Regions from separate parts of the Kitasatospora sp. NPDC036993 genome, predicted to be linked through region 1. Evidence: riboswitches for the same ligand, from Rfam matches in the RefSeq annotation. Region 1 holds a riboswitch; the other holds the start of a gene.
The links. Region 1 has a riboswitch for ZMP and ZTP ahead of ACZ7C5_RS22285 (bifunctional 5,10-methylenetetrahydrofolate dehydrogenase/5,10-methenyltetrahydrofolate cyclohydrolase). Riboswitches for the same ligand answer to the same signal wherever they lie in the genome.
Positions count from the first base shown of each region.

Region 2: linked by a shared signal. The riboswitch ahead of ACZ7C5_RS03805 (glycine hydroxymethyltransferase) and the one ahead of ACZ7C5_RS22285 (bifunctional 5,10-methylenetetrahydrofolate dehydrogenase/5,10-methenyltetrahydrofolate cyclohydrolase) in region 1 are both predicted to bind ZMP and ZTP.

Region 1 is NZ_JBVJRP010000010.1:139,094-149,462, forward strand. Features, by position in the region: gene ACZ7C5_RS22265 (phosphatidylserine decarboxylase) at 1-1,026, opposite strand, end outside; gene ACZ7C5_RS22270 (pyridoxamine 5'-phosphate oxidase family protein) at 1,509-2,303, shown strand; gene ACZ7C5_RS22275 (hypothetical protein) at 2,375-2,680, opposite strand; gene ACZ7C5_RS22280 (dienelactone hydrolase family protein) at 2,882-3,607, shown strand; gene ACZ7C5_RS22285 (bifunctional 5,10-methylenetetrahydrofolate dehydrogenase/5,10-methenyltetrahydrofolate cyclohydrolase) at 3,628-4,488, opposite strand; ZMP/ZTP riboswitch at 4,536-4,621, opposite strand; gene ACZ7C5_RS22290 (phosphodiester glycosidase family protein) at 4,754-8,638, opposite strand; gene ACZ7C5_RS22295 (MFS transporter) at 9,494-10,369, shown strand, end outside.
Region 2 is NZ_JBVJRP010000002.1:80,004-90,372, forward strand. Features, by position in the region: gene ACZ7C5_RS03800 (aldehyde dehydrogenase family protein) at 1-951, shown strand, start outside; gene ACZ7C5_RS03805 (glycine hydroxymethyltransferase) at 1,136-2,596, opposite strand; ZMP/ZTP riboswitch at 2,616-2,713, opposite strand; gene ACZ7C5_RS03810 (ABC transporter permease) at 3,018-3,992, shown strand; gene ACZ7C5_RS03815 (ABC transporter substrate-binding protein) at 4,148-5,905, shown strand; gene ACZ7C5_RS03820 (ABC transporter permease) at 6,023-7,015, shown strand; gene ACZ7C5_RS03825 (dipeptide ABC transporter ATP-binding protein) at 7,030-8,739, shown strand; gene ACZ7C5_RS03830 (EF-hand domain-containing protein) at 8,901-9,464, shown strand; gene ACZ7C5_RS03835 (TetR/AcrR family transcriptional regulator) at 9,775-10,350, opposite strand.

The DNA.
Region 1 (10,369 bases):
CGGTTCGTACTGCACGGAGCCGATCGAGTTGAGGCCGACGGTCACCATCGCCACGTACGTCTCGTGCTGCTTCCCCTTGGGGTCGGTGAAGTTCGTCCTGAAGACGAGGTAGCCGCGGCGGAAGTTGTCGAACATCTCGTAGTCGAACCCGTAACCGACGTTCCCCTTGTTGAGGAGCTCGGGGAAGTCCCGCATTCCGTAGTAGATCCCGTGGACGTCGTCGTGGGACTCCACGACCTCGCCCTTCACCGGCGCGTGGTACCAGTGGTAGGTGTCGGGCATCAGGATGCACGAAACGGCCGTGCCTCCGGGCAGCGTGCTGCCGTCCTCCTCTCTGGGGACGAACTTCTTGTAGTACTCGGAACCGGCGAGCAGCTGCTTGACGTTCATGGTGACGGTCTTGACCGGGATCGGCGTCTCCTCGGCCAGGTCGTCGACGATCATGTTGATGACGCAGTCGGTCGGGGCGACCACGACGCTGTCGTCGCCCGGGGCGTCGACCGGGCGTACCGACGGGTCCCGCAGCTCACGGATGAAGAACCGGTTGAAGGTGTCCCAGGGGCCCTGCTCGAAGTCGTCCATCCTCGTGCCGAGTTCAGTGCGCCAGAGCTTGATGAGATCCTGCCCCTCCTTCCCCTTGTCGTCCATCTGACCGCCCTGGAGATTGGTGAAGTCCTTGGTCATCTCCAGGCCGGGACCACAGGTCATGAAGACCATCCCGTAGTCGTTCTCGTAGGTGAGCCAGCTGAACTTCTCGATGTAGTCCAGGCCGTCGTTGGGCTTCGTCTTGTACCAGTCGTCGTACCAGTCCGTGAAGAACTTCTTCAGCGTCTCGATCGTCGCCCCCCGCCAGTCGTAGTACACCTTCTTTCCATCGGGATCGGTCGGGTCGGCCGGGCACTTCACCACGTTGGCGATCGTCGCGTCGAACAGGGTCCTGAAGCCCTCGTGATTGTCGCGGTACCAGTCGCCGATCTTGTCGAGGAACTCTTTGAGTGACTTCGAGAATTCACCGTTGTCCGGCATGCTCTCCCTTTCGCGTCCGCCGCGGAGGCGTCCCCTTTCGGATCACCTCTCTGGTCTCGGCGTCCACGAGTATGGCTCCGCCCCGGCCAGCGGCCGGGGCGGACACACATGGGCGTCACCGGTCCGTGAATTCCCTTGCTGATATGAGGAATTGCCTCCTCCGGCGGCCGACCGGAAGAGCCGAAACGTTCTTCCGGTCGTGGCGACCGGCCCCCGTCAGCCGACCGGTGGAGGCTGCCGGCCACGACCGCGAGGCGCTCCCCTTCCAACGGCGGACGGCCGGATGGCGCATCGGAACGTCCCGGCGTCCCGCGGTCGCGGCCTGCGGGGGCCGTTGCTCTGGCGGGGTGATCCGCCACCGCCGCGCGCACGTTGGAGCCCGTCGGGCGCCCGCCGTGCCGTAGTCATGACCAGTGTTCCGGGCCCGCTCCCGTCGCCGGCGGAGCCGGGCCACCCCCGTCCCCCGTCGTGAAGGAGCCGCCATGTCCACCACGCCCGCCACGCCCCAGGAACCGGGCACCGCCACAGGACCGTCGGACGCCACGGTGTCGATCAAGAGGACGCAGGTGAGCACCGACCCGAAGGACTGGGCCCCCGTCCTCAAGGCCGGCTTCGTCTGCACCGCCGCACACCTGGAGATCAGCACCCCGGGCGACCGGCTGACGATCAGGCCGCGGTGCGTCCCCATGGTCTACGCCTACCACGAGGAAGGCGGCAGGAGACTCCTCTACCTGCACGGGTCCATCTACTACCCGACCGGGATCCCGGTCTCGCTGAAGCACCTGTGGAGCGATGACGGCGTGTCCGTCAGCCTGGCCGTCACCCTCGTCGACGGCCTCGTCGTCGGACGCGCGGCCATCAGCACCTCCCTCAACTACCGCTCCGTCGTCGTCAACGGCGTCGCCAGGAAGGTCGGCCCCTCCGAGCGCGCGAAGGCCTTCCAAGCGCTGAGCGACCAGATCATCCCCGGGCGCTGGAGCGAGCTGCGCCCCATCGACGACAAGGACCTGAACACGGACGGGCAGCACAGCCCCACCACCGGAGTCCTCTCCGTCGACCTCGGTGAGGAGGGCACGACCGTTCACGCCAAACTGGCGACCCACCCCGACGGGCCCGAACACGAAACCCAGCGGGACTGGGACTACCCCAACGCCTGGGGCGGTGTCCTCGCCCTGCACCAGACCTACGGCGACCCCGTCCCCGACAAGCGCGTCAAGCAGGGCACCCCCGTCCCCAAGTCCGTCCAGGACCTCGTCAAGAACCACAAGGCCACGTAGGACACGGCACCGCGGGCAGGGTGTCGGCCCCCGCCTTCGATGTTGGGGGCCGAACACCCTTGCCCGGAAGGTCAGTTGTCGTTGTTCACCTTGGTGTAGGCCGTGCTGTAGCCGGTCGGACAGTAGAGGGTGTCGGTCCCGTTGCCCATGTGCCAGGAGCCGAGGACCGTCGTCTGGTTGCCCTTGACGTTGTCGTTGTTGCAGACCAGCACCAGCTGCCAGTGGTTCTTCGTGGCGGTGGTCTGGCAGCTCACCGACCCCCAGTTCGTCCCCTGGGTGGTGCTGCAGTACGAGGTCGCCGCCGCCCCCGGCGCCGCCATCACACCGGCGGCCACCAGCAGTGCCGCCCCCGTACCCAGAGCCGCGATTCGACGCATGGCCATCTCCCTTGCCGTATCCGGATCACGTGTGCGGTCAGCATGCCGAAGATGCGACCGGATGTACCCACCGGTGACACAACTGGCGGTCGGCCCTCCCGTTTGCGTGGGCAGCCGCGGCGTACGGCGCCACGGCCCGCCGCTCTGCCGACAGCCAAGGCGGGCCCGCATGGACCCCAACCGCCACTACAGTCCGGTGACATGACGACGGTCACCACACGCACGGTCGAGTACCCCGCCGACGGACTGACGATGGTCGGGCACCTCGCGCTGCCCGCCGGGAGCGGCCGCGGGCCCGCGGTGCTGGTCGGGCCCGAGGGTCCTGGCCTGAACGACTTCCAGCGCCGCCGCGCCGACGCCCTCGCCGAACTGGGGTACGTGGCGCTGGCGTTCGACATCAACGGCGGGCGCTGGTTCACCGATCCGCAGGAGATGCTGGCGCACGTGCTCCCGCTGCTCGCCGCCCCCGAGCGGCTGCGGGACATCGGCCATGCGGCACTGGACGTGCTGCGGGCCGAGCCCCGGACCGACCCCGAGCGGATCGCCGGCATCGGCTACGGCACCGGGGGCGCCGTCGTGCTGGAACTCGGGCGCGACGGGGTCGACCTGCGGGCGATCGGGACGGTCAACGCGGTGACCACGGGCCGCCCGGGCGAGGCGGCGCGCATCCGCTGCCCGGTGTGGGCCGGGGTCGGGTCGGAGGATCCGATCATGCCGCCCGCGCAGCGGGAGGCCTTCGCCGCCGAGATGCAGGACGCGGGCGTCGACTGGCGCCTGGTGGTCTACGGCGGCGCGCTGCACGCCTTCCACCACCCGATGGTCGACCAGGAGGTGCTGCCCGGCGTCGGCCACCACCCGCTGCACGCGCGGCGGGCGTGGCGCGACATCGTCGGCCTGCTCGCGGAGTGCCTGCCCGTGACGGAGTGAACCGGGGGCGGGGCGGAGCGTCAGGGCCTGGAGGGAGCGGGGGCCGGTGCAGGCAGGGCGAGTTGGCGTGCGGCGGCCTCGACGGTCTGGGCGAGGAGGACGGCGATGGTCATCGGGCCGACGCCGCCGGGCACGGGGGTGATCAGGCTCGCCCGATGGCGGGCGGTCCCGAAGTCGACGTCCCCGACGTTGCCCGGGTTGTAGCCCGCGTCGACCACCACGGCGCCGGGCTTGACGTCCGCCCCCTCGATGAAGCGCGGGAGGCCGACGGCGGCGACCAGGACGTCGGCCTCGCGCACGATCGCGGGCAGGCCGACGGTGCGGGAGTGGCAGTAGGTGACGGTGGCGTCCCGTCCGAGCAGGAGCAGGCCGGCGGGCTTGCCGAGGATGGGGCTGCGTCCCACCACGACGGCGTGCTTGCCGGTGAGGTCGACGTCGTATTCGTCCAGCAGGCGCATGATCCCTCCGGGCGTGCAGGAGACGAAGCCGGGCAGTCCGAAGGCCGTCGCGGCGAAGGAGTGCGTGGTGACCCCGTCGACGTCCTTGCCGGGGGCGATCGCCTCGAACGCGGCGCGCTCGTCGAGGTGCGGCCCGACCGGGTGTTGGAGCAGGATGCCGTGCACGTCCGGGTCCTCGGACAACTCGGTGACGGCCTCCACCAGCCCGGCGGTGCTCACCGAGGCGGGGAGGGCGACATGCCGCGAGCGGATGCCGGCCTTCGCGCAACGGGCCTGCTTCATCCGGACGTAGGTGACCGAGGCCGGGTCCTCCCCCACCAGGACGGTCGCCAGGCACGGCGACGTGCCGGTGCGGTGGCGGATGTCCTCGGCGGTTGCCGCGCTGGTCTCGATGATCCGGCGGGCGAGATCCGTGCCGTTCATCAGCCGCGCCTGCTGTGTCTGCACCACGTGCCACTCCCGAGCTCCACAATGGGTGCCCAGGCGCACGGCATCGACGGGGTGTCAGGCCGCTCCCCGGTGGTTCTCCACCTCAGCGCCAGTCACGGCCCGCGACCACGATAGCCCGTACGGACGGTTCCCGCTCGAAAGTTTCCGGGAAGGCCGCAGGCCCGGGCCGCGAGGAGCGGTCCGGGCCTGCGGTGCATCACTGGAGATTCACTTCCGACCGTTCATTTCTGACGATCCGTCACAACTTGGCGCACTGACCGCCCTTCGGCCCGTTCACGGTGTTGGCGATGCCGCCGTTCACCGGGTCGGGGGTGTTGCCGGCGCAGTCCAGCGGGCCGCGCACGGTGGTGCCGGCCAGCAGGGTGGCGCCCTTGTTCAGGGCGACGTGCAGCGGCCCGGCGACGGTGCCGCGCAGGATCGCCGTGGTGCCGGTGGTGCCGCTGACGGCGACGGGGCCGTTGACGGTGGTGTCGGTCAGCACCAGGGTGCTCGCGCCGCGGGCGGAGAGCGGGCCGTTGACGGTGGAGTCCACCGCGATCAGGGCGGCGCCGGGCTGGACCAGGACCGGTCCGTCGATGCTCGCGCCCTCCAGGCAGGTGACGCCCGCGGTGACGGCGAGCGAGGAGTGCTTGCCGCGCACGGTGGTGGTGCAGGCGGGCACCGCGCCGACGGTGAGCGGCTGTTCGGCCTTCACCCCGCCGACGGTGACGCTCAGCGTGCCGCGGCCCGGGCGCAGCCCGGTCAGGGTGCCGGTGGCCGGGTCGTAGGCGGCGAGGGCGCCGCGCGGGGCGCTCGCGGCGGTGCCGATGTGGACGCCGGTGCCGCCCCACTGGGCGGTGACGGGCCAGGCGACGGGCACGGTGCGCTCGCCGTCCTGGGTGAAGGTGGCGTTGACCGGCGCGGCTTCGAGCAGGCCGAGCGCGGTGGGGGCCTTGAGGTCGACGGCGTCGGCGCGGGCGCGGACCTCGGCGCGCAGCCAGGCGGAGGTGTCGTCGGTGACGGCGTAGGGGTCGGTGACCTTGCCGGCGGTGGGGTTGATGCCGAGCATCGTCCAGCCGGTGAAGCCGCCGCGGTCGGGTTCGGAGGCGGGGCCCTTGCCGGAGTTGCCGTTGATCAGGTGCGGGACGCCGTCGATGCTCTGGGCGTGGAAGGCGCCGACGTGGCCGGTGACCATGGCGGCGGACTTGCCCTTGGTGCGGAGGTCGGCGAGCCACTGCTCGACGAGGGCGGCTTCCTTGCGGTCGCTGAGCCGGCTGCCCTGGTCGGGCAGCGGGTCGCGGGTGGGGTGGTGTTCGAAGAGCAGCAGGCCGGTGATGGACGGGTCCTTGGCGGCGCCGTCCAGGGCGTTGCGCAGGGTGGCGATCTGGTCGAAGCCGCTGCCGCGCAGGGTGCCGAGCGAGCTGTTCAGGGTGACGAAGCGGGTGCCCTTGACGTCGAACACCTGGGTGGTGTCGCCGAAGGCGGCCTTGAAGTTGTCGATGGTGCCGGGGCCCATCACCTCGTGGTTGCCGGGCACGTAGTGCCAGGGGATGGTGCGTCCGGTGAGCTGGTCGAACTCGTCGAGGAGCTTGCGGGCGAGGGCGAAGTCGGCGGGGGACGCCTCGTCGACGAAGTCGCCGTCGATGACGAGCAGTTCGGGCTTGGCGGCGGCGATGTCGCGCAGGGTGCGGCGGGCGGCCTGGACGATGTCGCTGTCGGGGCTGCGGGCGATGAACTGGGCGTCGGACATGACGGCGACGCGCAACTGGCGGCCGTCGACGGTGCCGTGGGTGAGCACGACGGGGTCGGTGACCTTGGGCTGGACGGGCAGTTCGACGTCGGGGGCGACCTTGACGCGCAGGTCGGCGAGGGTGAGGGCGCCGCTGTAGGAGCGGGCGGCGCCGGTCTCCATCAGGCGGAAGCGCTGGAAGGTCAGCGGGTACTGGACGCCTGCGGGGATGGGGAATTCGACCTTGCGCCAGCCGTTCCAGGTGACCATCGGGGCGTCGAGGTTGGCGGTGACGCCGGCGGCGGTGCGGTACTGGACGCGCGGCCAGGCGCCGTTGCCGTCGCCTTCGATCCACATGCTGACGGAGCGGGGCTGGCCGGGCAGCACGATGCCCTCGGGGGCGATGGCGTACTGGCCGCGGGTGCCGGTGGACTGGGTGAAGTCGTAGGTCAGGCGCAGGCCGTGGGTGCCGTCGGGGCCGGCGGCGGGGGCGACCGAGCCGCCGGGGGCGCGGTCGTTGCCGGACTTCCAGGCGGCGGCGTCGGAGAAGTCGGCGAAGGGCTTCTCGGTCATGCCGACGGTGACGGCGACGGCGGTCTCCAGGGTGCCGACCGTCAGTCTGAGGGTGGCGGACCTGCCGTCGGCCAGGGCCTTGAGGGTGATGGTGCCGTCGGCGGCGGCGCCGGCCTCGACGACGCCCTCGCCGCCGGTGACCTTGACGTCGGCGGCTTCGACGGGTGCGGCGTGGCCGAGTGCGTCGTAGCCGGTGACGGTGAGGCCGGCGGTGGTGCCGGTGCCTTCGAGGCCGATCGGTTCGTTGCCGGCGGTGATGCGTACGGCGGGGCCGAGCACGGTGAGCGGCAGGACGGACCTGTCGGCGCCCTTGGCGGTGACGGCGACCTCGGCGGGGCCGGATTCGCGGCCGGTGACGACGGCGTCCAGGCCGCGGCCCTCGACGGTGACCTTGGCGCCGGTGGCGGTGGACCAGGCGGTGGCGGGCACTGTGGCGGTGACGGCGCCGTAGGCCTCGTCGTGGGGCAGGGCGCGCACGGTGCGGTGCAGGCCGGGGAAGACGCGGGCGGCGGTGTCCACGGTCTCGGCGGGGCGCAGCCGGAAGCCCTTGGTCCGGCCGGAGCCGGGGGTGGAGAACAGGCCGAGGCCGTTGGCGACGGCGCGTTCCCCGCCGTTGTCGGAGGGGTTGCTGACGGTGCCGGCCTGGCCGGCGCCGGGCAGGCGGGCGGCCATGGCGGCGGAGCCGCCGCCGTCCATGTTGAGGGCGTTGTGGGCGCCCATGTCACGCATCAGGACGGCGAGGTCGGGCAGGTTGATGCCGGGGCTGTCGGCCTGGCGGCCGTCGATGGAGACGAGGTACATGCGGCGGTTGTCGGCGGAGAAGCCGACGGCGGTGCGGGCGTTGAGTTCGTTGCCGTCGTTCTCGCCGGAGCGCTGGGCGACGCCGTCGGCGACCAGGACCTGGTAGCCGCCGACCGCGACGGCGACCTCGCCGAAGGAGGCGCGCGGGCGGTAGCCGACGGAGACCTGGTCGCCGGGCTTGAGGTCGCGCAGGGTGCGGGCGCCGGCGTCGCGGCCGACCAGGACGGTGGCGCCCTCGGGGACGGCGGCGCCGAGGGTGTCGCGGACGGCGGTGACCTTGCCGTCGCGCAGTTCGACCTCGACGACCTCGGCGGAGCCGTTCGCGACGTGGGCGCGGGTGGCGTCGCCCCAGGCGGGGGTGAACACGCCGATGCCGTCGGCGGGCAGGCCGTAGGTGTTGACGCCGGTGAGGGTGGCCTCGCGGCCGCCGGGCAGGCTCGCGTGGCCCTCCAGGAAGACCTGGGCCATCCGGGCCAGGCCGTCGGTGCCGACGGTGACGGCCTGGTTCCAGCCTTCGACGGGGGCCTGGATCAGGCCGTCCTGGCGGGAGACGCCGACGCCGAGGGGGGCTTCGGAGGCGTTCATGTCGAAGTAGTCGCCGTTGATCGCGGCGACGGCGCCGGCGCCGCGGGCCATCTCGGTGACGGTCTGGCGGGTGGTCACCTTGCCGGAGGACAGGTAGTCGACGCTCAGGCCCTTGGTGTCCAGGTCGGCGACGAGGACCTTGCCGCGGATCCAGCCGGCGCCGCCGAGGCGGTCGAAGGAGGTCATGGTCAGGCCGGGGGCGATCGGGGTGACGTCGCGGCGGGTGACCACCGACTCGCCCGGGCGGTCCAGGACCAGGCCGGGGTCGGCGGGCTTGGCCGCGTCCTTGGCCGGGGCGGGTGCGGGGGCGGCCCAGGCGGGGGTGGCGAGGCCGGGCAGGCCGGCGGCCAGCGCGGTGGCCAGTGCGAGCGCGCCCAGCCCGCGCCGGCGGGTGCGGGTGCGGGTGCCGGTGGGCGCGGTGGGCGCGGGCGCGGTGGTGGCGGGTGGGGGTGACATGTGGGGCTCTCCTCGTACGGCGGCGGGCTGGGGTCTTCCGGCGGCGTGCGGGGCGCCGGATCGGCCGTTCGCCCGCGGACGGTGCAACCCGGGGGCGTGTCCTCCCAGGTCGCAGGAAGCCAACCGTGCACGGACGGCCTCCAGTCCACGGCCCGGTGAACCGGCCCGCTCCGGGCCGCGAACAGGAGGCGGGATCCGGCGGGCGGATCCGGCGGGAAAGCTGACGTACCGCCATGAAGCGGACGGGGCCCGGCCGCTGCGCCGGGGTCCGGGATTCTGGACTCGCGGTCCGTCTCGGCTGCCCACCGTGCTGTTCGCTCCCTCCGGGACGAGCCGCACAGGAAGGTGTCGTCCCCTTGCGCGCGATCGGGATCGAGGAGCACGTCGGCCCCGGGGTCATGCGCCGGACGGGCCGCGCGACGGGCTGCACGGCGGACTCGCGAACCGCCACCGGTGGGCCCCGACCGACGCCTCGCCGGTGACACAGCGGGATCGTTCCCGTACGCACGGACACGGCCCCGCTGTGGGAAGGGCCACAGTTCCGGGGCCGCCGGGGCCACGTGGTGAGAAGGGTCACCTCCGGCGCCCGCCGGCGGCCCCCGGTGGCGAGGGCCCCGGCAGGACTGGCCGAGCGCCGTTCCGGCACGGGCGAACGGCCCGTCCGCTTCGGGACCTTGGTCATGAATCCGCTCGACCTTCGGCCCGGTGGCGGCCCCATGGAGGCGGGGCAACCGTGGACGGTCGCCCGTTGTGACCGGGCGGTGGCGCCGTCCGAGGTGGGCGGCGTCTTTCCCTGCCGTCTACCCGGCGCACGGTGCGCAGTGCGCGCCGTACGCTCCGGAGGACCCCCAGCACATGTCCCAGACCATCGACAACGCCCCGTATACCGCGTTCCACCGTCGGCTGGCCCTCGCCTGTTCGGGCGGGCCCCTGCTCGACGGCTACATCCTGAGCATCGTCGGCGTCGCCCTGATCGGGATGCGCCCTGAGCTCGGGCTGTCCACCGCCGAGGTCAGCCTGATCGGCGCCGCCGCGCTGGTCGGCATGTTCGTCGGCGGCGCGCTCTTCGGCGTGCTGACCGACAAGATCGGCCGGGAGGTGATGTACACCGCCGACCTGCTCGTGATGGTCGCCTGCTCGGTGCTCTCCTTCTGGGTGGACACGGTGTGGGCGATCGCCGTGCTGCGCTTCGTGCTCGGCATGGCCGTGGCCGCCGACTACCCCATCGCCACCTCACTGCTCGCCGAGTGGCTGCCGTCCAAGCAGCGCGGCCGGCTCCTCGGGCAGCAGATCATCGCCTGGTACGCCGGCTCCGTGCTCGCCTACGTGGTGGGCTACCTGTTCCTGGAGCTGGCCGGCCCGGGCAGCTGGCGCTGGATGCTGGCGAGTTCCACGGTGCTGTGCGTGGTGTTCCTGGTGATCCGCCGCGGCTCGCCGGAGTCGCCGCGCTGGCTGGCCGCCAACGGGCGGGTCGGCGACGCGGTGCGCGTGGTCGAGAAGCACCTCGGGGTCAAGGTCGACGGCCGGGAGCTGATGCCCGAACCGGCCGAGCGCGGCGCTCCCACCGGACTGCGCCTGCTGATGACCCCGCCCTACCGGCGCCGCACCCTGTTCTGCGGACTGTTCTTCCTGTGCCAGGTCGCCCCGCTGTTCGCGATGCTCACCTTCGGCCCGCAGATCCTCTCCTCCTTCGGCATGCCGGGCGGCACCGTGATGGAGACCCTCGGCACC
Region 2 (10,369 bases), on a different contig from region 1:
GCCGTCCCCGCGCTGGCGGCCGGCTGCCCGGTGGTCCTCAAGCCGGCCGAGGACACCCCGCTGGTGGCCCGGCTGTTCGCCCGGCTGGTGCACGAGGCCGGGTTCCCCGCGGGCGTGTTCAACCTGGTGACCGGCACCGGAGCGGTGGCGGGCGCGGCGCTCGTCGGGCACCCGGAGGTGGACGTGGTCTCGTTCACCGGCTCCACCGCCGTCGGGCGGCAGGTCGCCGAGACGGCGGGCCGGGGGCTGAAGCGGGTCTCCCTGGAACTCGGCGGCAAGTCGGCCAACGTGGTGCTGCCGGGCGCCGACCTGGCCCGCGCGGTCAAGGTGAACGTCGCCAACGTCTTCGCCAACTCGGGCCAGACCTGTAGCGCGCTGACCCGGCTGCTGGTGCACGAGGACCAGTACGAGGAGGCGGTCGCCAGGGCCGAGGAGGCGGCCGCCCGGTACCGCCCCGGCGACCCGGCCGACCCGCAGACCCGGATCGGCCCGCTGGTCAACGCCAGGCAGCTGGCCCGGGTGCGCGGCTACATCGACGGCGCGCTGGCCGAGGGCGCCCGGCTGGTCGTCGGCGGCTCGGAGCCGGTCGCCGAGCTGCCCACCGGCTACTACGTCCGCCCGACCGTGCTCGCCGACGTGACCCCGGAGATGACGGTCGCCCAGGAGGAGGTGTTCGGCCCGGTCCTGGCGATCCTCCGCTACCGGGACGAGGACCACGCCGCCGAGCTGGCCAACGGCACCCCGTACGGCCTGTCCGGTGGCGTCTGGGCCCGTGACACCGACACCGCCGCCGCCTTCGCGCGCCGCCTCGACACCGGCCAGGTCGACCTCAACGGCGGCCGCTTCAACCCGCTCGCGCCCTTCGGCGGCTACAAGAGCTCGGGGCTCGGCCGGGAGCTGGGCCGCCACGGGCTGGAGGAGTTCCTCCAGTACAAGTCCCTGCAGTACTAGCGGAATCGGGCCGGGTGAGGGGGCGGCGGGAAGGACCGCCGGCCCGGCACCCGGGGCCGTCGAGCGGAGGTTCGACGGCCCCGGGCGGCCTGTGCGCCGCCGTGCCGGCCGCGGGCGGCGGTGGCCGGGCCCCGGCGGTCCGCGTGCCGCCTGCGTGCGGGCCCCGGCGGCTTCCGGCGGGCCGTCAGACCAGGTCGACGCCCGGGTAGAGCGGGTACGGGGCGAGCAGGTCGGCGGCCCGCTTGGCGGTGGCGTCACGGAGGGCCGCGTCCAGGGAGTAGGCCGCCTTGGAGGGGGCGCCCTTCCCGGTGGTGGCGGGGGTGGTGGCGCGCAGGACGGTGTGGATCAGGTCGGCGATCTCGTCCATCTCGGCGGTGCCGAGGCCGCGGGTGGTGAGGGCCGGGGTGCCGAGACGGACGCCCGAGGTGTACCAGGCGCCGTTCGGGTCCTGCGGGACGGAGTTGCGGTTGGTGACGATGCCCGAGTCGAGCAGCGCCGCCTCGGCCTGGCGGCCGGTCAGGCCGTAGCCGGAGACGTCGGCGAGGACCAGGTGGTTGTCGGTGCCGCCGGTGACCAGCTTGCCGCCGCGGCGCAGCAGTCCCTCGGCGAGCGCCCTGGCGTTGTCGACGACGGCGCGGGCGTAGACCTGGAACTCGGGGCGGCGGGCCTCCGCGAGGGCGACCGCCTTGGCGGCCATGACGTGCGAGAGCGGGCCGCCGAGCACCAGCGGGCAGCCGCGGTCGACGTGCTCGGCCAGCTCGGAACGGCACAGCACCATGCCGCCGCGCGGGCCGCGCAGGGACTTGTGGGTGGTGGTGGTGACGATGTGGGCGTGCGGGACCGGGTCGTGGTCACCGGTGAGCACCTTGCCCGCGACCAGGCCGGCGAAGTGCGCCATGTCGACCATGAGGGTGGCGCCGACCTCGTCCGCGATCTCGCGCATCCGGCGGAAGTCGACGAGCCGCGGGTAGGCGGAGTAGCCGGCCACGATGATCAGCGGGCGGAACTCGCGGGCGGTCTCGCGCAGCGCGTCGTAGTCGATCAGGCCGGTGGCCGGGTCGGTGCCGTAGCTGCGCTGCTCGAACATCTTGCCCGAGATGTTGGGCCGGAAGCCGTGGGTGAGGTGGCCGCCGGTGTCCAGGGACATGCCGAGCATGCGCTGGTTGCCGAGCTCCTGGCGCAGCCGCGCCCAGTCCTGCTCGGTGAGGTCGTTGACGTTGCGCACCGCGGCGCGCTCCAGGGCCGGGCTCTCGACCCGCTGGGAGAGGACGGCCCAGAAGGCGGTGAGGTTGGCGTCGATGCCGGAGTGCGGCTGGACGTAGGCGTGGTCGGCGCCGAACAGCTCGCGGGCGTGCTCGGCGGCGATGCCCTCGACGGTGTCGACGTTGCGGCAGCCCGCGTAGAAGCGGCGTCCGACGGTGCCCTCGGCGTACTTGTCGCTGAGCCAGTTGCCCATGGTGAGCAGGACTGCCGGGGAGGCGTAGTTCTCGCTGGCGATCAGCTTGAGCGAGGCGCGCTGGTCGGTCAGTTCGCGGCCGATGGCGGCGGCGATCCGCGGTTCTACGCCGGCGACCACGTCGAGGGCGCTGCGGAAGGCGGTGTCGGCGGCGACGGAGGCGGCGGTGTGGGGCTGCTGCTGGGCCAAGGCGGTCTCCTGGTGGGGATACGGGGGCCCAGGCGCTCGGCAACGTGCACGTGAGGATTCACGGGGCCGCTTCCCGATGGTTGATTCCATCCCTGCGCGCCAGTTGCGGCCCACCCGGATCGTACCAACCCGGGACGGACTGTGGCGGAGGTCTCAGAATGCGGAACACCCCGTCCGGTTTGCTCTGGTATGCCCGTTGTTTTGCAACGCCAGTGTTTCAGCGAAATGAAGCCGCCACATTTCCCGAAACGATTCGGCGGGAAATACCCGAACGTCCTCCGCGGGTGATTTGCGGAACCTCGGACGCATCCGATCCAATGTCGCTCGAACGGCCGCCGGGAAACCCCCGGAGGCCGTACCGGAAATGCACACCAGCGCACCCTCACCCATGGGGCGGCGGAGAATTCGGGGGTTACGCCTCATGGCAGTGGTCGACACGGTCCCAGCACCCGCGGCCGGGCCCGCGCCCGCCGCCCACGGCCTGCTCCGCCGGATCCTGCGGGACCGGGTCGGCGCCACCGCCCTGGCCGTGGTGGTGCTGTTCCTGCTGCTCGCCCTCGGCGCCCCGCTGGTCGCCGCGCTGTACGGGAAGAACCCGGTCGACCACTACGGCCAGGACGTCCCCGGCCTGCTCAGCGACGGCGGCCTGCCGATGCTGCCGAACGGCGGGATCTCCGGCGACTTCTGGTTCGGCCTGGAGCCCGGCCTCGGCCGGGACGTGTTCACCCAGCTGCTGTACGGCATCCGCACCTCGCTGCTGATCGCCTTCGCGTCCGCCGCGGTGACCACCACGCTGGGCGTGCTGGCCGGCGTGGCGGTCGGCTACCTCGGCGGGATCACGGACCGGCTGTTCGGATTCCTCGCCAATGTGCTGCTGGCCTTTCCGACCCTGCTCCTGCTGCTCGCGCTCAGCCCGGTGATCCAGTCCCGGCTGGTCGACCCGGGCACCGCGGAACCGGAGTGGATGCAGTTCCTGGTGCTGATCCTGGTTTTCTCGGCGTTCGGCTGGATTCCGCTCGCACTTTCCCTGCGGGCCACCGTCCGATCGCTCCGGGAAAGGGATTTCGTGCAGTCCGCCCGGGCCCAGGGTGCGAGCCGGTTCCATGTCGTCGTCCACGAACTCCTGCCGAATGTTCGCTCGCAGCTGCTGGTGCACGCCACCATGGCGGTGCCGACCTTCGTCGCCTCCGAGGCCGCGCTGTCCTTCCTCGGCGTCGGCATCACCGAACCCGTCCCCGACTGGGGGCGGATGATCGCGCGCGGCTCCGAGGTCTTCCAGGCCGACCCCACCTACATGGTGTTCCCCGGGGTGGCACTGCTGCTGTTCGTCGTCGCCTTCAACCTGCTCGGCGACGCCGTCCGGGACGCGCTCGACCCGCGCACCGGAGCGCGCTGAGCCCGCTCGGCGCCCGCTGAGCCGACGCGGCCCGCGCACCGGAGCACCGGTGCCTGCCGGGCCCCATCGACCACCCCCTCACATCCGTCAACCCGAGACATCCGTCAACCCGAGCCCGTCCCGGCATGATCCGCCGGGGCAAGGAGAGATTCGCCATGCGCTGGACCAGACCGTCCCTCGCCGTCATCGCCACCGCCCTGCTGGCGACCTCCTGCTCGGCCGGCGCGGGCAGCACCACCGGCTCCGGCACCGCCGGGGCCTCCGCCAAGGAGACCTCCCCGCTGACCGCCGTGCTCGGCAGCGAGCAGGAGAGCGCCGGACCGGCCCCGGCCGTGCCCGGCGCCCGGGCGGGCGGCACCGTGAACGTGTACAACAGCGTCGAGTTCCGCCACCTGGACCCGCAGAAGGTCTACGCGGGCGCCACCTACAACGCCTCGCTGCTCTGGGGCCGCCAGCTGACCCAGTACCAGGTCGTGGACGGCAAGGCCAGGCTGGTCGGCGACCTGGCCACCGACACCGGCACCCCCGCCGACGGCGGACGCACCTGGACGTACCGGCTCAAGCAGGGCGTCGCCTGGGAGGACGGGCAGCCGATCACCTCCCAGGACGTCAAGTACGGCATCGAGCGCACCTTCGGCAAGGGCTACGAGGTCGGCCCGCCGTACTGGCCGCAGTGGCTCACCGGCGAGGCCGGCTACGAGGCGGCGCGCGCCAAGTACGCGGGCCCGCAGGCCGGCGACCTGGACGCGATCGAGACGCCGGACGAGCGCACCATCGTCTTCCACTTCCCGCAGCCGCAGGCCGACGTCCCGTACATGGCCGCGCAGTCCTCCTCCTCGCCGGTGCGCCGGGACAAGGACACCGGGACGGACTACGACCGGCTGCCGTTCGCGACCGGCCCGTACCGGATCGCCGAGCACGTCCAGAACACCCGGATGGTGCTGGAGCGCAATCCGGCCTGGAAGCCCGAGACCGACCCGATCCGCAGCCAGTACCCGGAGAAGTTCGTCTTCACGTACGGCAAGGAGGCGCTCAACCTCAACCAGGAGATCCTCTCCGGCCGGGACGGCGGCGCCAACGCCACCACCGCCTCCGACACCCTCTCCGCCGAGCTGTACCAGACCGCCGACACCGACCCGAAGGCCAGGGAGCTGGTGGTCTCCGGCCGGCAGGGCGCCTTCGTCACCCAGCTGATGATCAACAACGAGCGGGTGCCGGACGTCGAGGTCCGCAGGGCGCTCCACCTGGCCTACCCGCGCCAGCAGGCCCGCCAGGTCCAGGGCGGCGCCAGGACCGGCGAGCTGGCGACCACGCTCAGCTCGCCCGCGCTGATCGACTGGCAGAAGTACGACCTCGACCCGGTCAGGCCCGAGGGCGACCCGGAGGCCGCCAAGGCCGCGCTCGGCAAGGCCAAGCAGGCGCCCGGGAGCCTGACCTACGCGTACCGGAACACCCCGACCGGGCAGCGCGTCGCCCAGGTGCTGGTCGAGGGCTTCGGCAAGGCCGGCATCACCGTCGTGCCCAAGCCGGTCGACCCCAAGGCCTTCCTGGACGAGGTGCACCGCCCCGACTCCCCGTACGACCTGTTCGAGGAGACCAGCTCGGTCGACTGGCCGACCCCGTCCACGCTGATCCCGTTCTCCTTCGACGGCCGGGCCGGCAGCGACATCAACTCCGCCCGCTACCGCAACCCCGCGGTCGACAAGGAGATCGACCGGATCAACCAGATCGGCGAACCGCGCGCCAAGGCCAAGGAGCTGTACGCGCTGGAGCAGACCGTGATGAAGGACCTGCCGGTGCTGCCGTACGCCTACCCGACGGTCAACCAGCTGCGCGGCGGCAACGTCGGCGGGGCGTTCATCCACCCGATCTACGGGACCGTCTCGCTGGCCTGGCTGTACCTGAAGTCCTGAGGCCGGGTGGCCCGCCTCGCCGCACCGGCGGGGCGGGCCGTCCCCGCCTCCCGTCCCCTCCCTCCCCGTCCTCTCCCCGTCCCTTCCCTCCCCCGTCACGTCGACCCCGGATCGGCCATGCTCTCCTTCGTCCTGCGGCGGACCGCCCAGGCCCTCGCGGTCCTGGTCGCGGTCTCCGCCGCCGCCTTCGCCCTCTTCTACGCCGCGCCCGCCGACCCGGCCCGCGCCGCCTGCGGCCCGCGCTGCGACAGCGGGCAGGTCGCGGCGGTGCGCCAGAGCATGGGCCTGGACCAACCGCTGCTCACCCAGTACACCGACTACCTGGCCGGGGTGGTCGCCGGGCGGGACATCGGCGACGTGGACGGCTCGACCATCCACTGCGACGCCCCCTGCCTCGGCTACTCCTACCGGCTGCACCAGCCGGTCAGCGAGGCGCTGGCCGACCACCTGCCGGTCACCCTCTCGCTGACCGCGGGGGCGCTCGCCGTCCTGCTGGTGTTCGGCCTCGGCACCGGGTTCGTCTCCGCGTTGCGGCACGGACGGCGGACCGACCGGCTGCTGTCCGGCTTCACCCTGGTCGGCGCCAGCGTGCAGATCTACTTCCTCGGGTACGTCGCGCAGTGGCTGCTGGTGTACTCCACCGGGCTGCTGCCGCTGCCCTCCTACACCCCGCCGGCCGATGACCCGCTCGCCTGGGCCGGCGGGATGCTGCTCCCCTGGGTCGTCCTCGGCTTCGTCAACTCGGCGGTGTTCGCCCGGCTTTCGCGCTCGCAGCTGCTGGAGACGATGAACGAGGAGTACGTCCGCACGGCTCGCGGCAAGGGCCTCGGGCGGCTGCGCGCCCACCTCAAGTACACCTCGCGCGGCGCCGCCGGGCCGCTGGTGCAGCTGATCGGGCTGGAGGCCGGGGTGCTGCTCGGCGGGGCCGTGATCACCGAGTCGGTGTTCGGGCTGAACGGGGTCGGGCGCTTCGCCGTGGAGGCCGTCGCCGGGCAGGACCTGCCCGCGGTGGTCGGCGCGGTGCTGCTGGCCGCCTGCTTCATGGTGCTGTTCGTCGCGCTGGCCGACCTCGCGGTGGCCTGGCTCGACCCGCGTGTCCGGCTGAGCTGATGGGGAGCCCTTCGATGAATTCCACTGTTCCGGGGACCCTCAAGGCCACCGACGCCGGCGCCGTCCGGCGGGGCACCGAGCCGGTGCTGAGCGTCCGCGACCTCACCGTCACCTTCGCCGACCCGCGCGGCGGCGCTCCGGTGACCGCCGTCCGCGGCCTCTCCTTCGACCTCGCCCCCGGTGAAGTCCTGGGCCTGGTCGGCGAGTCGGGCTCCGGCAAGTCCACCGTCGGACTCGCCGTCCTCGGCCTGCACGACCCGCGCACCACCACCGTGACCGGCTCGATCCGACTGGACGGACAGGAGTTGGCCGGCGCCGAGGAGTCCGCGCTGCGCGGGGTGCGGGGCGGAAAGGCCGCGCTGGTCTTCCAGGACGCGCTCACCTCGCTCAGCCCCTTCCACGGCGTGGGCTCCCAACTCGCCGAGATGTACCGGCTGCACCACCCGGGGGCGGGCCGTGCCGAGGCGGGCCGGCGGGCGGGCGAGATGCTCGACCGGGTCGGCATCCCTGCGGCCAGGACGCGCGACTACCCGCACCAGTTCTCCGGCGGCATGCGCCAGCGGGTGATGATCGCGATGGCCCTGATGAACGACCCTCAGGTGCTGATCGCGGACGAGCCGACCACCGCCCTGGACGCCCGCGTCCAGCGGCAGGTCCTCGACCTGCTCGGCGAGTTGCAGCGCGAGCACGGGACCGCGGTGCTGCTGGTCAGCCACGACCTGGGCGTGGTCGCCGGGACGACGGACCGCACGCTGGTGCTGCGCGGCGGAGTCGGGATCGAGTCCGCGCCGACGGCCGAACTGCTGTCCGCCCCGCGCGAGCCGTACACCCGGGCCCTGGTGGGAGCGGCGCTCCGGCTGGACTCGGCACCCGGCACCGCCCTGCCGACGGTGGACGACCCGTCGCCGTCGCGGACGTTCCGGCCCCGGGCCGTCGACCGTCCCGAGCGGTGGCTGGTCGAGGTGGACGACCTCTCCGTGCACTTCCCCGGGCGCCGGCGCTTCCCCGGCCCGCGCGCCGAGCCGCTCCGGGCGGTCGAGGGCCTCGGCCTGCGGATCGCCCCCGGCGAGACGCTCGGGCTGGTCGGCGAGTCCGGCTCCGGCAAGTCCACCACCGCGCGGGTCCTGGCCGGGCTGCAACAGCCCACCGGCGGACGGGTGCTGTACGACGGGCAGGACGTCACCCGGCCGGACCGGGAACTGCGGAAGCGGCTCAGCCGGGAGATCCAGCTGGTCTTCCAGGACCCGTACGCCTCGCTCAACCCGCGCCGCACCATCGCCAGGACCCTGGACACCCCGCTGCGCCTGCACACCGGGCTGGACCCGGCCGAACGGCGGGAGCGCTCCGCGGAGTTGCTGGAGCAGGTCGGGCTGGAGGCCGGGCACCTGGACCGCTACCCGCACGAGTTCTCCGGCGGGCAGCGCCAGCGGATCGGCATCGCCAGGGCGCTGGCCCCGCAGCCGCGTCTGATCATCGCGGACGAGCCGGTCTCCGCGCTCGACGTGTCGGTGCAGGCCCAGGTGCTCAACCTGCTGATGGAGCTGCGCGAACGGCTCGGCGTCGCCTTCCTGTTCGTCTCGCACGACCTGGCGGTGGTGCGGCACTTCTGCGACCGGGTGGCGGTGATGCACCGGGGCCGGCTGGTCGAGTCCACCGACCGGGACCGGCTGTTCGAGGCGCCGCACACCGATTACACCAGGGAACTGCTGGCGGCGGTCCACTGAGGCACGGGCGGTGCGTCGGGCCCGCCGGACGGACGGTGGTGGCAGGGAACAAGCAGGTCGTTCGCCGTTCGTTCGGCTGCGCCGGTCCGGCTCAAGGCGCTAGCGTGCTGGCGAAGTGACGTAGGAGACCGGGCAAGGAATCACCAGCCGAGGGGGCGCATGTGTCGGACGACCTGCTCATCGCAAAGATCAACCACGGGTTCGATCACCTCGACGCCGACGGCGACGGCCTGCTCACCGAACGGGACCACGTCCTGATGGGCCTGTCGGTGGCCCGCTCGCTCGGCCACCAGGAGGGCTCGGAGGCCGAGGCCCTGATAGTCCGCGCCTACCTGACGGTCTGGCACGACCTGCATCTCGCCCGGCTGCCCGCCGGTACCGAGGCGATCACCCGCGAGCAGTTCCGGTCCTCGACCGGACCGCTCGCCGACGCCCCGGAGGAGGCGCGGGAGATCTACGGCGCGCTCGCCGGAGCCTTCCTCGCCGTCGCCGACGCCGACCGCAGCGGAACGGTGGACGCCGGGGAGTTCTTCGTCTTCCAGCGCGGCCACTTCGCCGGCCTCTCCCGCGACGACGCCGACGAGGCCTTCCGTCACCTCGACACCGACGGCGACGGTGTGCTCTCGGCGGCCGAGTTCACCAGCGCGATCATCGAGTACTGGACCAGCCGCGACCCGGAGGCACCAGGCAACTGGTGGACGGGGAAGCCGCCGTACTCGCTCTGAACCCGTGGGTGCCCGACGGGCCGGGTGAGCCTGACGGGCCGAGCGCGTTTCGTGGTTCGAGTGAGCCTGACGGGCCGAGCGAGCCCGGCCGGCGGAGTGAGCCCGGCCGGCCCGATGCCGTCCCCGCGAGCCGGAAGCGTGGGGACGGCCCGCCCAGGAGGCGGCGGGGAGGGACCTGACGGGCTGAGCGATCCGGTGGGCGACGTCGGCGACCGGTTCGGACCGGCGGAGGCCTTCGTGTTCGCCTCCGCCTGACCGGCCGACCGGCCGACCGGCCGACCGAGCGGCACTCCCCCGCGGCTCGCCGCGGTCAGGCGGCCGGGACGATCCGCTCGACGACGGTGTCGACCAGCGCCGCGAGGCCGTCGACGCCCAACACCTCGGGCAGGGTGAGGTGTTCGAGGATCAGGCCGGTCATGGCGAGGTAGAGCACGACGACGGTATCCCGGCCGCCGGGGAAGCCCTCGTCCAGGTGGTAGGCGATGTTGGCCTCCAGCTGCTCCCGGACGGTGGCGGTGAGCTGGGCCCGCAGTTCGGGGCGGCGGGTGGCCTCCAGGCGCAGTTCGAGCAGCGCGAGGTAACCGGCCCGGTCGGCGGTGATGCGGCGGAGCAGGTCGTGCATCAGGGCGGTGACCAGCGCGCGGTCACGGGGGGCGCGCAGCAGCTCGGCGAGGACCGCCGGGTCCGGGGTGAGCCGGTGGTGGATGTGCCGGGCGGTCTGGTGCAGCAGGTGGTCCCGGTTGGCGAAGTAGTTGGAGGCCGTGCCGTTGGGGACGCCGGCCTGGACGTCGACCGCGCGGAAGGTGAGGCCACGGGCGCCCTCGCGGGCGAGGACCTCGATGACGGCGTCGGCGAGCGCGGTGCGGCGAGCGGGGTTCTGGACCATGGATCGATTCTCTCCTTCG